One region of the Arthrobacter sp. NPDC058127 genome, then DNA from elsewhere that is predicted to be linked to it. Evidence: riboswitches for the same ligand, from Rfam matches in the RefSeq annotation. Region 1 holds a riboswitch; each other region holds the start of a gene.
What was found. Region 1 has a riboswitch for S-adenosylmethionine ahead of ACFVTG_RS22485 (homoserine O-acetyltransferase). Riboswitches for the same ligand answer to the same signal wherever they lie in the genome.
Positions count from the first base shown of each region.

Region 2: it holds a riboswitch for S-adenosylmethionine, as region 1 does, so the genes downstream of both, ACFVTG_RS06835 (aminotransferase class V-fold PLP-dependent enzyme) here and ACFVTG_RS22485 (homoserine O-acetyltransferase) in region 1, are expected to answer to the same signal.
Region 3: it holds a riboswitch for S-adenosylmethionine, as region 1 does, so the genes downstream of both, ACFVTG_RS09815 (DUF1737 domain-containing protein) here and ACFVTG_RS22485 (homoserine O-acetyltransferase) in region 1, are expected to answer to the same signal.

Region 1 is NZ_JBHVTT010000025.1:17,154-20,828, forward strand. Features, by position in the region: gene ACFVTG_RS22475 (SGNH/GDSL hydrolase family protein) at 1-175, shown strand, start outside; gene ACFVTG_RS22480 (hypothetical protein) at 242-634, shown strand; gene ACFVTG_RS22485 (homoserine O-acetyltransferase) at 636-1,757, opposite strand; SAM riboswitch class IV at 1,771-1,886, opposite strand; gene ACFVTG_RS22490 (bifunctional o-acetylhomoserine/o-acetylserine sulfhydrylase) at 2,048-3,364, opposite strand; gene ACFVTG_RS22495 (VOC family protein) at 3,612-3,675, shown strand, end outside.
Region 2 is NZ_JBHVTT010000003.1:140,303-143,977, forward strand. Features, by position in the region: gene rsgA (ribosome small subunit-dependent GTPase A) at 1-523, shown strand, start outside; gene hisN (histidinol-phosphatase) at 583-1,395, shown strand; SAM riboswitch class IV at 1,556-1,668, shown strand; gene ACFVTG_RS06835 (aminotransferase class V-fold PLP-dependent enzyme) at 1,704-3,128, shown strand; gene ACFVTG_RS06840 (class I SAM-dependent methyltransferase) at 3,180-3,675, shown strand, end outside.
Region 3 is NZ_JBHVTT010000005.1:125,844-129,518, forward strand. Features, by position in the region: gene ACFVTG_RS09800 (glutamate--cysteine ligase) at 1-188, shown strand, start outside; gene ACFVTG_RS09805 (O-succinylhomoserine sulfhydrylase) at 201-1,409, opposite strand; gene ACFVTG_RS09810 (rhodanese-like domain-containing protein) at 1,410-1,820, opposite strand; gene ACFVTG_RS09815 (DUF1737 domain-containing protein) at 1,817-2,074, opposite strand; SAM riboswitch class IV at 2,085-2,197, opposite strand; gene ACFVTG_RS09820 (hypothetical protein) at 2,394-2,753, opposite strand; gene ACFVTG_RS09825 (Lrp/AsnC family transcriptional regulator) at 2,809-3,240, shown strand; gene ACFVTG_RS09830 (ornithine cyclodeaminase) at 3,401-3,675, shown strand, end outside.

The sequences.
Region 1 (3,675 bases):
CCAGCGCAGTTGGCGCGAGGCCCGCTCGGGCGACCTCGTATGGGCACGGGAGTACTTTGTCCCGTGGGTCATCCGCCGGATCCGTCACCAGTCCTCCGGTGACAGAATCTTGCCGAAACGCCCGACGCCGGGACCTGTCTTCGGTCCTGCCGACGCCATCCTGCCCCGGAGCTGACCGGGAACCACGAGGTGGGTCACAGGGAGCGGAGCTAAGCTGGTGAAAGACAGGGAGGCCCCCACCGTGAACAATTTGATCTTCTGGATCATCGTCTGCTCTTGGCTGATTCCCATGGGGATCCGCATGTACAACCGATCGCGCCAGCGCAGGCTCCGGGACTTCCCTCCGCAGAATTACCCCGCGCCGCCCTATCCTCCACAGAACTACCCCATCGGATACCCGGAGCAGCCTCCGCTAGTGCTCCCGGCTGAACCCCAACTCCCGGTGGCGACGCCCGCGCCGCAGGCCGCTCCGCCGTCGTCGGCTACTCCCCAAGCGAACAGCGTTCCCCAGCCGAACAGCGCTCCCCAAGGCTACCGGGCACGGAAACTGGCCGAGCTGGACCAGGAGTACAGCGACGGGAAAATCGCGATGGAGGACTACATGAAGCTCCGCCAGGAAATCATGAACGGCTGATTCAGCCGAAGAAGGCCTCTCGCAGCTGGGGACCGAGCTGGCCGATCTCGGTGAGGAACCCGTCGTGCCCGATCGGCGCCTCGATCACGTGAACGGGAACCTCTCCGGGCAAGGCCTTGGCCAGCTCGTGGGATTGTTCCGGGAAGTAGAGCCGGTCCGAGTCCACCGAGGCAACGAAGAACTTCGCGGTTGCCACGGACAACGCATCCTCCAATGAGCCCCGGCCGCGGGTGATGTCGTGGCTCATGAGCGCCTCGGTGATGGCGATGTAGCTGTTGGCGTCGAAGCGCTGGACCAGCTTGCGTCCCTGATGGTCGAGATAGCTCTCCACCTGGTAGCGGCCCCGGTCCCCCAGCGCGGCAGCCTGGAGGGGCGCCTCGCCGCCCTGGGCGTTCCGGCCGAAGCGGAAGTCCAGTTCATCCGCCGAACGGTACGTGATGTGGGCGATCCGCCGGGCAAGGGCCAACCCCGCCTCGGGGGCGGACTGGCCATAGTAGTCGCCGCCGTTGAAGTCGGCGTCCTGCCGGATGGCGAGCGTCTGGGCCTGTGCAAACGCGATCTGCTCGGCAGTGCTGTACGCCCCGATCGAAATCACGGCGCATCGCTTGACGCGGTCCGGATAGCTGACGGCCCATTCCAATGCACGGGCACCGCCCATGGACCCGCCCACCACGGTATGCCAACTGCGGATCCCCAGGACGTCGGCCAGCCGGGCTTCGGCTACGGTGCTGTCCCGCAGGGTCACGAGCGGGAAGCGGGAGCCCCACGCCTTGCCGTCGGGAGCGCTCGACGACGGCCCGGTGCTGCCGTAGCAGCCTCCCACGATGTTGACGGAGACCACGAAGTAGCGGTCCGTGTCGATGGTGGCGCCGGGGCCGACGAGTTGCTCCCACCAGCCTTCTTCATCGCTCTCGCCGCGGGCCACATGGGTGCTTCCGGTCAGGGCGTGTTCCACCAGGACGGCGTTGGAAGAGTCTGCGTTGAGCCGCCCCCACGTCTCGTACGCAAGGACGACGTCCGGCAGGAAACCTCCGGCCTCCAGTTCGAGTCCACCCACGGAAACATACTTGAGGGTTCCGTCCTGGGTACCGGAAAGGGGTATGGCTGTTGCAGCAATTGTCATTCGTTGACACCTCACATCGCGCTTGCCCGTCGCCAATACAGCGAAGGGCCAGGTCTTCACCCGGGGCACCCCACCGCGAATGGAGGGTTGCCGGCCAGCAAGCCGGGGCTGTCGCTGGCACTCATGACCTATAGGAAGAGTCTAGGAAAACCGGACCCCTTCTGACGAAGATTATGACATCTTTGTGACACTTGACCGCGTTTTGTTCATGAAGTTGAAGCCCAGGAGGCCGGTCGGCGAAGATTCGTCCTGCGTCGCCGGCCAGCCTCCCTGCGCCATCCGGGGCAGTACTAGGCGCCCTTGGCTGCCCGGAATCCCGACTCGAGGTCCGCGAGGATATCGTCGATGTGCTCGATCCCGACGGACAGCCGCACCAGGCCCGGAGTCACTCCGGCCACAGCCTGCTGTTCGGGCGTCAACTGGCTGTGCGTCGTGGACGCCGGGTGGATGACCAAGGAACGGACGTCGCCGATATTTGCCACGTGGGAATGCAACTCCAGGGCGTCCACGAAGCGTTTGCCGGCATCGATCCCGCCGCGGATGGTGAAGGACACCACCGCGCCGGTGCCCCGGGGTCCGTACTTCCGTCCGCGTTCGAACCACGGGCTGGAAGGCAGCCCCGCGTAGGCGACCGATTCGACGTCGTCGCGCCCTTCGATCCATTGCGCCACCTTGGTGGCATTGTCCACGTGGCGTTCCACCCGCAGGCTGAGGGTTTCGATTCCTTGCGAGATCAGGAAAGCGTTGAACGGTGAAACGGCCGAGCCAAGGTCGCGCAGGAGCTGGACGCGGGCCTTGAGGATGTAGGAAAGGTTCGCGCCGAGGGCACCGTCCTTGCCGAGGTCGCGGGCATAGACCAGGCCGTTGTAGCTGGGGTCCGGGGTGTTGAAGTTGGGGAACCGCTCAGGGTCCTTGCCGAAATCGAAGTTGCCGGAGTCCACGATGACACCGGCAATAGCAGAACCGTGCCCACCCAGGTACTTGGTGGCCGAATGCACCACGATGTCCGCGCCCCACTCGATGGGCCTGATCAGGTAGGGCGTGGCGAGGGTGTTGTCCACGACGAGCGGGACTCCGGCCTCATGTGCGGTGCGGGAGACGCCCTCGATGTCCAAAACGTCTTGGCGGGGGTTGGAGACGACTTCGGCGAAGAACAGCTTGGTGTTCGGCTGCACGGCGTCGCGCCAGTGATCGAGGTTGTCCGGGTCTTCGACGAAGGTGACCGAGATTCCGAACTTCTTCAGCGTGTGCGCCAGCAGGTTGTAAGTCCCGCCGTAGAGGCTCGGGCTGGCGACCACGTGGTCACCGGCCTCGGCCACGTTGAGGATGGCGAACGTTTCCGCGGCCTGGCCGGAGCTCAGCAGGAGCGCCGCCAAGCCTCCTTCCAGGCTCGCTATGCGCTGTTCCACCGCATCCTGCGTGGGGTTGCCGATCCGGGTGTAGATGGGCGCCAATTCGGCCAGCGCAAAGCGGTTGGCCGCGCTTTCCGCACTGGGAAAGACGAATGAGGTGGTCTGGTAAATGGGGAGTGCCCGGGCGCCCGTGGCGGCGTCAGGCTCCTGGCCGGCGTGGATCTGGCGCGTTTCGAATGACCATCCTTGGGACATGCGGACTCCTGGTTGTCTGGGCGATTTGCCGTGCTTCAGCCTGCCGGCCTGCGGGATTAAGCCAGCCGGCGTTCGGTTGCCGCCAGTCTAGGGACGGCGTTGCGGGCTCCGGAAGCTTTGTGACGAACACGGTAGTTTTCGGTCCTGGCGCGTCCTGAAGTGACCCTGAGCTGCCTTTTCGATACATCCCACCTTAGTTAGGCTTGACTTAGCTGAGAGCTCCATCACAAAGTGCCAAGATGAAGCCATGCGCATGGATCACGTCTCTTACGCTTGTGAACGAGATGGCCTCTTGGCCACCACCGAGCGGA
Region 2 (3,675 bases), on a different contig from region 1:
CGCCCGTTCCGACGACGGCCTGTCCGCCCGCCTCGATGGTGACGCCGTCGGCCAGTTGCGGGACTACCTCGACGGCAAGGTCACCGTGCTCCTGGGCCATTCCGGCGTCGGGAAATCCACCATGGTGAACGCCCTGACCGGCGCCGAACGCGCCACGGGTGGAGTCAACGCAGTAACGGGCCGCGGACGCCACACCTCGTCCTCTGCCCTTGCGCTGAAGCTCAGCGACTCCCCGGGCGGAAGCTGGATCATCGATACGCCCGGCATCCGTTCCTTCGGCCTCGCCCACGTGAACCCTGACCGCATCCTGCATGCCTTCCCGGATCTGGAGCCCGGAACGGAAACGTGCGAGCGGGGCTGCAAGCACGATGCCTCCGCCGTTCGATGCGGACTGGATTCCTGGGTTGCCGATGGCCATGCCGGGGAGGCCGGCCCCGCCCGCCTCGCATCGCTGCGCAGGCTCCTTGGTGCCGACCCGCGCATGGAAGCCCAAGAGGCCAAGGAACTGGGTACGGTCAACTAACTCAGCGCATGCCGGGCTACGTCCCCGGCTCACCGGCGAATAGACGGTAGTTTGGAACCATGACCCAACCCGATTCGAGCTACAACGACGACCTGCGGCTGGCCCATGTCCTCGCCGACTCCGTCGATTCCCTGACAATGGAGCGGTTCAAGGCGCTGGACCTTCAGGTGGAGACCAAACCCGACCTGAGCCCAGTCACCGATGCCGACAAAGCCGCCGAGGAAGCAATCCGCGGGCAGCTCTCCCGTTCCCGCCCCCGCGACGCCGTCCTCGGCGAAGAATTCGGCAGCACGGGCCACGGCTCAAGGCGTTGGATCATCGATCCCATCGACGGGACCAAGAACTTCGTGCGCGGCGTACCCGTCTGGGCAACGCTGATCGCCCTCGTGGACGAGGGCGAAGTAGTGGTGGGGCTCGTCAGCGCTCCGGCGCTCGGCAAGCGCTGGTGGGCGGCCAAGGGCTCAGGCGCCTACATGGGCCGATCACTGGCCGCAGCCACCCGGCTGAAAGTCTCCAACGTGTCGCGGCTTGAGGACGCCTCGCTTTCCTACTCCGAGCTTTCCGAGTGGAAGCAGCACGATAAGCTCGACAACTTCCTGGGCCTGGAGAACGATGTCTGGCGCAGCCGCGCGTACGGCGATTTCTGGTCCTACTGCCTCGTGGCCGAAGGCGCCGTGGACATCGCCGCCGAGCCGGAGCTCCAGGTCTACGACATGGCCGCCTTGGTACCGATCGTGACGGAGGCCGGCGGACGCTTCACGTCCCTGGACGGCACGGATGGCCCCTTCGGCGGAAACGCCGTTGCGAGCAACTCGATCCTGCACTCCGAGGTCCTCAAGAGGCTCAACCCCGAGCTCGACGACCTCCTCTAGTCCACCCTCTTCACTGAATAAACGACGGCGGGCGCCCCTTTTTGGGGGCGTCCGCCACTCTTTCTTCGGCAGAAGGCACATTTTTCCGGCCGTGTAACAATCCGCTTAACAATCCCGGTCACATTGGAACGAGCCTTACCGGTGTCCTAGTCTCTTTACAGGTCACGAGTGCCAGCGCGAAACCCCGGTTTGCTGGCCGGCAACCCTCCATCGCGGCGGGGTGCCCCGGGTGACGACCCGGCCGGTCCGGAACGGATGCGGCAAGCGCGGACCCCCTGTACGCAGGGGTCCCTCTTGAGTGAGGTCCCATGAGCACAGCCACATTTACTTCTCCTGTTCTCCCGCAGCACCACGAATCCGGGCATCAGCACGGTGAATCCCGGACACCGGCATCGCGCCCACTGGCCGCAGTCACCGGCGCGGAGTTGCAGGCACCCCTGATCCAGGGCGGCCACATCCGCTACGCCAACCTTGACTACGGCGCCTCCGCACCTGCCCTGACCGTGGTCTCCGCGTACCTCAACGAAATCCTGCCGTACTACGCGAGTGTGCACCGCGGCGCAGGCTATGCCTCCCAAATCAGCACCTCGGTCTACGAAAACGCGCGCAACATCGTCCGTGACTTCGTCGGCGGCAGGCCGGACGATTCCGTCATTTTCACCCGTAACACCACCGATTCCCTCAACCTCCTGGCCGGCTGCTTGCCGGTCGAGGACGGCAGGCACACCGCCGAAGTCCTTTACCTGGACATCGAGCACCACGCCAACCTGCTGCCGTGGCAAGGCGTCCCCCACCGAAGCGTCGTTGCCGCGGGAACCTTGTCCGAGACCGTTGCCAACGTCCGCACGGCGCTCTCCCACGGTGGCGTCAGCCTCCTGGCGGTCACCGGTGCGTCGAACGTGACCGGCGAGATCCTGCCCATCAAGGAACTCGCTGCCTTGGCCCACGAATTCGGGGCGCGGATTGTGGTGGACGCGGCGCAACTCGCCCCGCATCGCCGCATCGATATCGCCGCCGCGGATGTTGACTACTTGGTCTTCTCGGGGCACAAGCTTTATGCACCGTTCGGCGCCGGTGTCCTGGTGGGCCGTCCCGACTGGCTCGACGCCGGCACGCCCCACCTTGCAGGTGGCGGCGCTGTCCGCGAGGCGCGCCTGGATTCCGTCAGCTGGGCCACGGGCCCGGCAAGGCACGAAGGCGGCTCACCGAACGTACTCGGCGCGGCCACCCTTGCCCGCGCCACCCAGGTCATCGCCAGCCTCGACCACGATGAATGGCACGCCCACGAGGCCGCCATCCGCTCGCACCTGGTCGAGGGCCTCAAGGAAATCGACGGCGTCACCGTGCACCAGATCTTCAGCGACACGGATCCCGAGGACACCATCGGCGTCGTGAACTTCTCGCTCCAGGGCTACGACGCCGGACTCGTTGCGGCCTATCTTGCGGCCGAACACGGCATTGGCCTGCGCGACGGACGCTTTTGCGCCCACCCGCTGCTCAAGCGCCTCGGCCTTCCCTCCGGTTCCCTGCGCGCCAGTTTCGGCGTGGGGTCGCGATTGGAAGACGCCACCCGGCTCATCGCGGGCATCCGGGCGCTCAAGAGCAATGGCCTCGGCTGGGACTACGTGGTGGATGCCGGCCGCTGGGTTCCGGCGAACGACCATCGCAGCTACCCGGAGTGGGCGCCCAACACTCCCGGGACCGCGGGCGCCGCACCCTGCAGCATCGACTGATTGCGGTAGATTCGTAGGGTATTTTTCCTGTCCTACGAAGGGAGTTCCCGCGTGTCCCCGCGACCCAAAGGCACGTCAGCCGGCCCCAAGCTCTTCGAGGAACGGCGCCTTGAACTCGGTCAGAGTTTCCAGGACGGCGGGGAGCACTATGATCGCGTGCGGCCCGGCTACCCCGCGGATTCGGCCGACTGGCTGCTACCTGTAGGCGCGCGGGACGCGGCAGACATCGGCGCCGGCACCGGAAAGTTCACCGCTCTTCTCGTCGAGCGCGGGTTGGCGGTGTCCGCAGTGGACCCCTCCACGGACATGCTCATGCAGCTGCGCAAAACGTATCCGCATGTGATCGCCTTGGAGGGCACGGCCGAGGCAACTGGACTGGCGGACTCAGCATTCGACGTCGTCAGCGTTGCCCAGGCCTGGCACTGGTGCGATCCCCTCGCCGCCAGCACCGAGATCGCCCGGATCCTTCGACCGCAGGGCGTCATCGGCTTGATCTGGAACCAGCTGGACACTTCAGTGCCCTGGGTCCATCGCTTGTCCCGAATCA
Region 3 (3,675 bases), on a different contig from region 1:
TCGAACAGCGTGGTGTCGCTGAGCGCTGGAGCGAGAGCAACGGGGGCGCGCCCGACGCCGCCGGGCTGGCCGCCGTCGTCGAGCACGCTGTTCAGATCACGATGCGCTCAGAGCGGGACGAGAGCGACACCAAGCCGCAACCCGTCCTCACTTGGGTGCGCCAGGACTGGCGCGAAGCGCCGGGCTAACCCGGCGCCCGGCTAGACCTGCTTGAGGGCCCGCTCCAGGTCCCCGATGAGGTCGTCCACATCCTCCAGGCCCACCGAAAGCCGCACGACGCCGTCGCTCAGGCCAATGGCCGCGCGGCCTTCCGGACCCATGGCGCGGTGCGTGGTGGTGGCGGGGTGGGTAATAAGGGACTTCGAATCGCCCAGGTTGTTCGAGATGTCGATGACGGCGAGCCCGTCCAGCAGCGCGAAGGCGGCCTCTTTTGCCGATCGCCCGGCAGAGGGGAGCAGCTCCAAGGTGAGCACGGTTCCGCCGGCCTTCATTTGCTTCGCGGCGAGCTCGAACTGCGGGTGCGACTTCAGGAGCGGGTACTTGACCCAGCTGATGGCCGGCTGTTCCTCAAGCCATTCGGCGATCCGCAACGCAGATGCCGAGGAGTGATTGACGCGCAGCGCCATCGTCTCCAGGCCCTTGGTCAGGACCCAGGCGTTGAACGCGGAAAGCGACGGCCCGGTGTGCCGCATGAGCTGCTTGACGGGACCGTCGATGAATTCCTTGGTGCCCAGGATTGCTCCGCCAAGGACCCGGCCCTGGCCGTCGATGTGCTTGGTGCCCGAGTAGACAATCACGTCTGCGCCGAGCTCGCCGCAGCGCTGCAGCAAGGGGGTGGCGAAGACGTTGTCGACGACGACGGTAGCGCCGGCTGCGTGGGCCAGCTCGCTCACCGCGGCGATGTCCACGATTTCCTGCATCGGGTTCGACGGCGACTCGAAGAACACTGCGGTTGTCGGCTCGGACAGGGCAGCACGCCACTGGTCCAGGTCAGGCCCGTCGACGAAGACGGTCTCGACACCCCAGCGCGGCAGGATCTCGTTGAGGATGACGAAGCAGGAACCGAAGAGCGAGCGGGCGGCAACCACGCGGTCACCGGCAGCCAGCAACGCACCGAGGGCGGTGAAGACTGCGGACATGCCCGACGCCGTCGCGAAGCACGCTTCGGTGCCTTCGAGCAGGCGGAGGCGCTCCTGGAAGGTGGCTACGGAGGGGTTGCCGTAGCGGGAGTAGACGAAGCGCTCGTCCTCGCCCGTGAACGCGCGCTCTGCAGCTGCGGCGGATTCGTAGACGAAGCCGGAGTTCAGGAAGACGGCCTCGGACGTTTCCTGGAAGTTGGTGCGGTCAAGGCCGCCGCGGACTGCCTGGGTGTCAGGGCCCCAGCCGGCGGCGTCAGGATTGAAAGTCACTTAGATGTTCCCCAGGTTCGTTGGAAGTCCGCGGTTTTTCCAGCCGTTCACGGTTCGCTCGCCGTAGCGGTCCGGTTCGCCCTCAAAGCCCTCAAGGACGTTGTAGGCGGTGTAGCCGGCCTGCGTTGCGGCGATCGCAGCGGCGATGGAACGCTGGCCGGAGCGGCAGAGGAAGACCAATTCGGTGCCGTCCGCTTCGGGAGCCTGCTGCTTCAGATCGTCGATGAAGCGTGAGTTGGGGATCCCGCCGGCCAGGTTCCACTGGATGAACAAGGGATCGTTCTCGGTGGCTTTGGTGTCCGGGATCCCGATGTGTGCCCACTCGCCTTCCGTTCGGACGTCCACCAGGATGGCGCCTTGTTCCAGCTTGGCCCAGGCGTCGTGCGGGCTGAGGTCGCCTGCATAGCTCATGCGTGGCCCTCGCCGTCGAACTCTTCATCAAGCTGGTCTACTGCATTGGCAACTGCGGCATCCGCGCTCGCGATCGCCGCGGGCAGGACGACAGCCTGGGCCACGATCACGTCGGTGCCGTTGAAGGTCGCGGCCGGACTGCCGTGCAACACATATCCCTCTGCGAGGGCGGTGGAAATCCGCTCGCAGAATTCCTTGGTGTCAGGGCCCGTGACGAGACGGTAGGAGAGTTTTTCTTCGGTGGGTTCAGGCATTGGTGCTCCTCAGTCACGCTTGCAGTTCGAAAGTGTCGATACGCCGAGTAGTCACCTGAGGCACCCCGCCGGAGAGAGGGTTGCCGACCAGCAAGTCAGGGCTTCGCGCTGGTACTCATTACTCAAGAAGAAAAATAACATCCACGACGGCGCCCTGCAGCACCGGCCGTCGTCATGTTCCGTAACCGGACGGCTGTGGATGGTGGGCCCACGCTGGCGAGGGCCCCGGGCTGAGCTTGCGAAGACTGGGAGCCAGTGGGTGGGCCCACGCTGGCGAGGGCCCCGGGCTGAGCTTGCGAAGACTGGGAGCCAGTGGGGATTAGGATTCGGTTTCATCGGGCAGCGGTTCCAGGCTCGCCTGGATCCGGGGTGGGAGGGCGTCGAGCCGTGACCCTACCCCTGTGGGGGAGTGATGAAAAGTGGAACCTTGATGCTTCCGGATTTCCAGCAACTCGTGGACGGATATCCCGGTGGCCGTGGCGAGTGCATGCAGCGAGAGGCTGTTGTGATGAGCCAAGGCAAAAACAACACCCGACAGGGCTTCGAAACCTTCGGTCTCGTAGATTTCCTTCACCAAGTTGGACATGCCATTCGCATCATCGATTGATCCCGCTGACGCACCAGTCGCCATGGCCGTCAGCGACCATGCAGCAGAGTCGGGGCTGATGTAGATGCTCATGTCGATACCCTACGGACTCAGGCCCGCTTGGGGAATGGGCGATACGTTTATCTTTATGGCAGCACTCACCGATCTTGACCGCCAGCTCCTCTCTGCCCTGAGGGAGGACGGCAGGGCGTCCGTGGCCAGCCTCGCGCGCACGTTGGGCGTCGCCAGGGCCACTGTGAATAGCCGGCTCGAGCGTCTTGTCTCCTCCGGAACCATCGTTGGTTTTACCGCGAGGGTGCGCGACGAGGTCGATCCACTTGCGATTCGGGCTATTGCGCTCATTGCAGTGGAGGGAAGGTCTGCCGACAAGGTTATTCGCCAGCTCCGGGGACTTCCCGAGATTTGGGCGCTGCACACCACGAACGGCGGATGGGACCTCGTGGCGGAGCTACGCACGGAAAGCCTCAGCGATTTTGACCAGGTGCTGGGCAGGATCCGCGGCATCGAGGGGATCGTCAATAGTGAGACGAGTCTTTTGCTCAGCTCAGTCCTGCGATAACCGCTCACGTGACGTCGGCAGGCCACTTAAGCATTAAGTGCAATAACGGTCGTCATTTTGTACAGATTTTCAATGAAAAGTACGTACTTTGGCAATTGTGGATGCATATCGCCGCTCCGTAGCCTCGTAGCAACAGTGCTTATGAGGGAAAGGAGCGCACATGACGCGCTTTGTCGATGTCCGCAATATGGTTCGCTGGACGGCCGGGCGGGGCCCGGAGGCCATCATCTCGGAGATGATCCAGTACTTGGAGGACGACTTCCAGCGGTGGGAATCTTTTGACAAGACTCCGCGGGTGGCAAGTCACACGCCATTTGGCGTCATCGAGCTGATGCCCACCAGCGACCACGAAACATACGGCTTCAAGTATGTAAATGGACACCCTTCGAATCCCGCGCGCGGCTTCCAGACCGTGACAGCTTTCGGTGTGCTGTC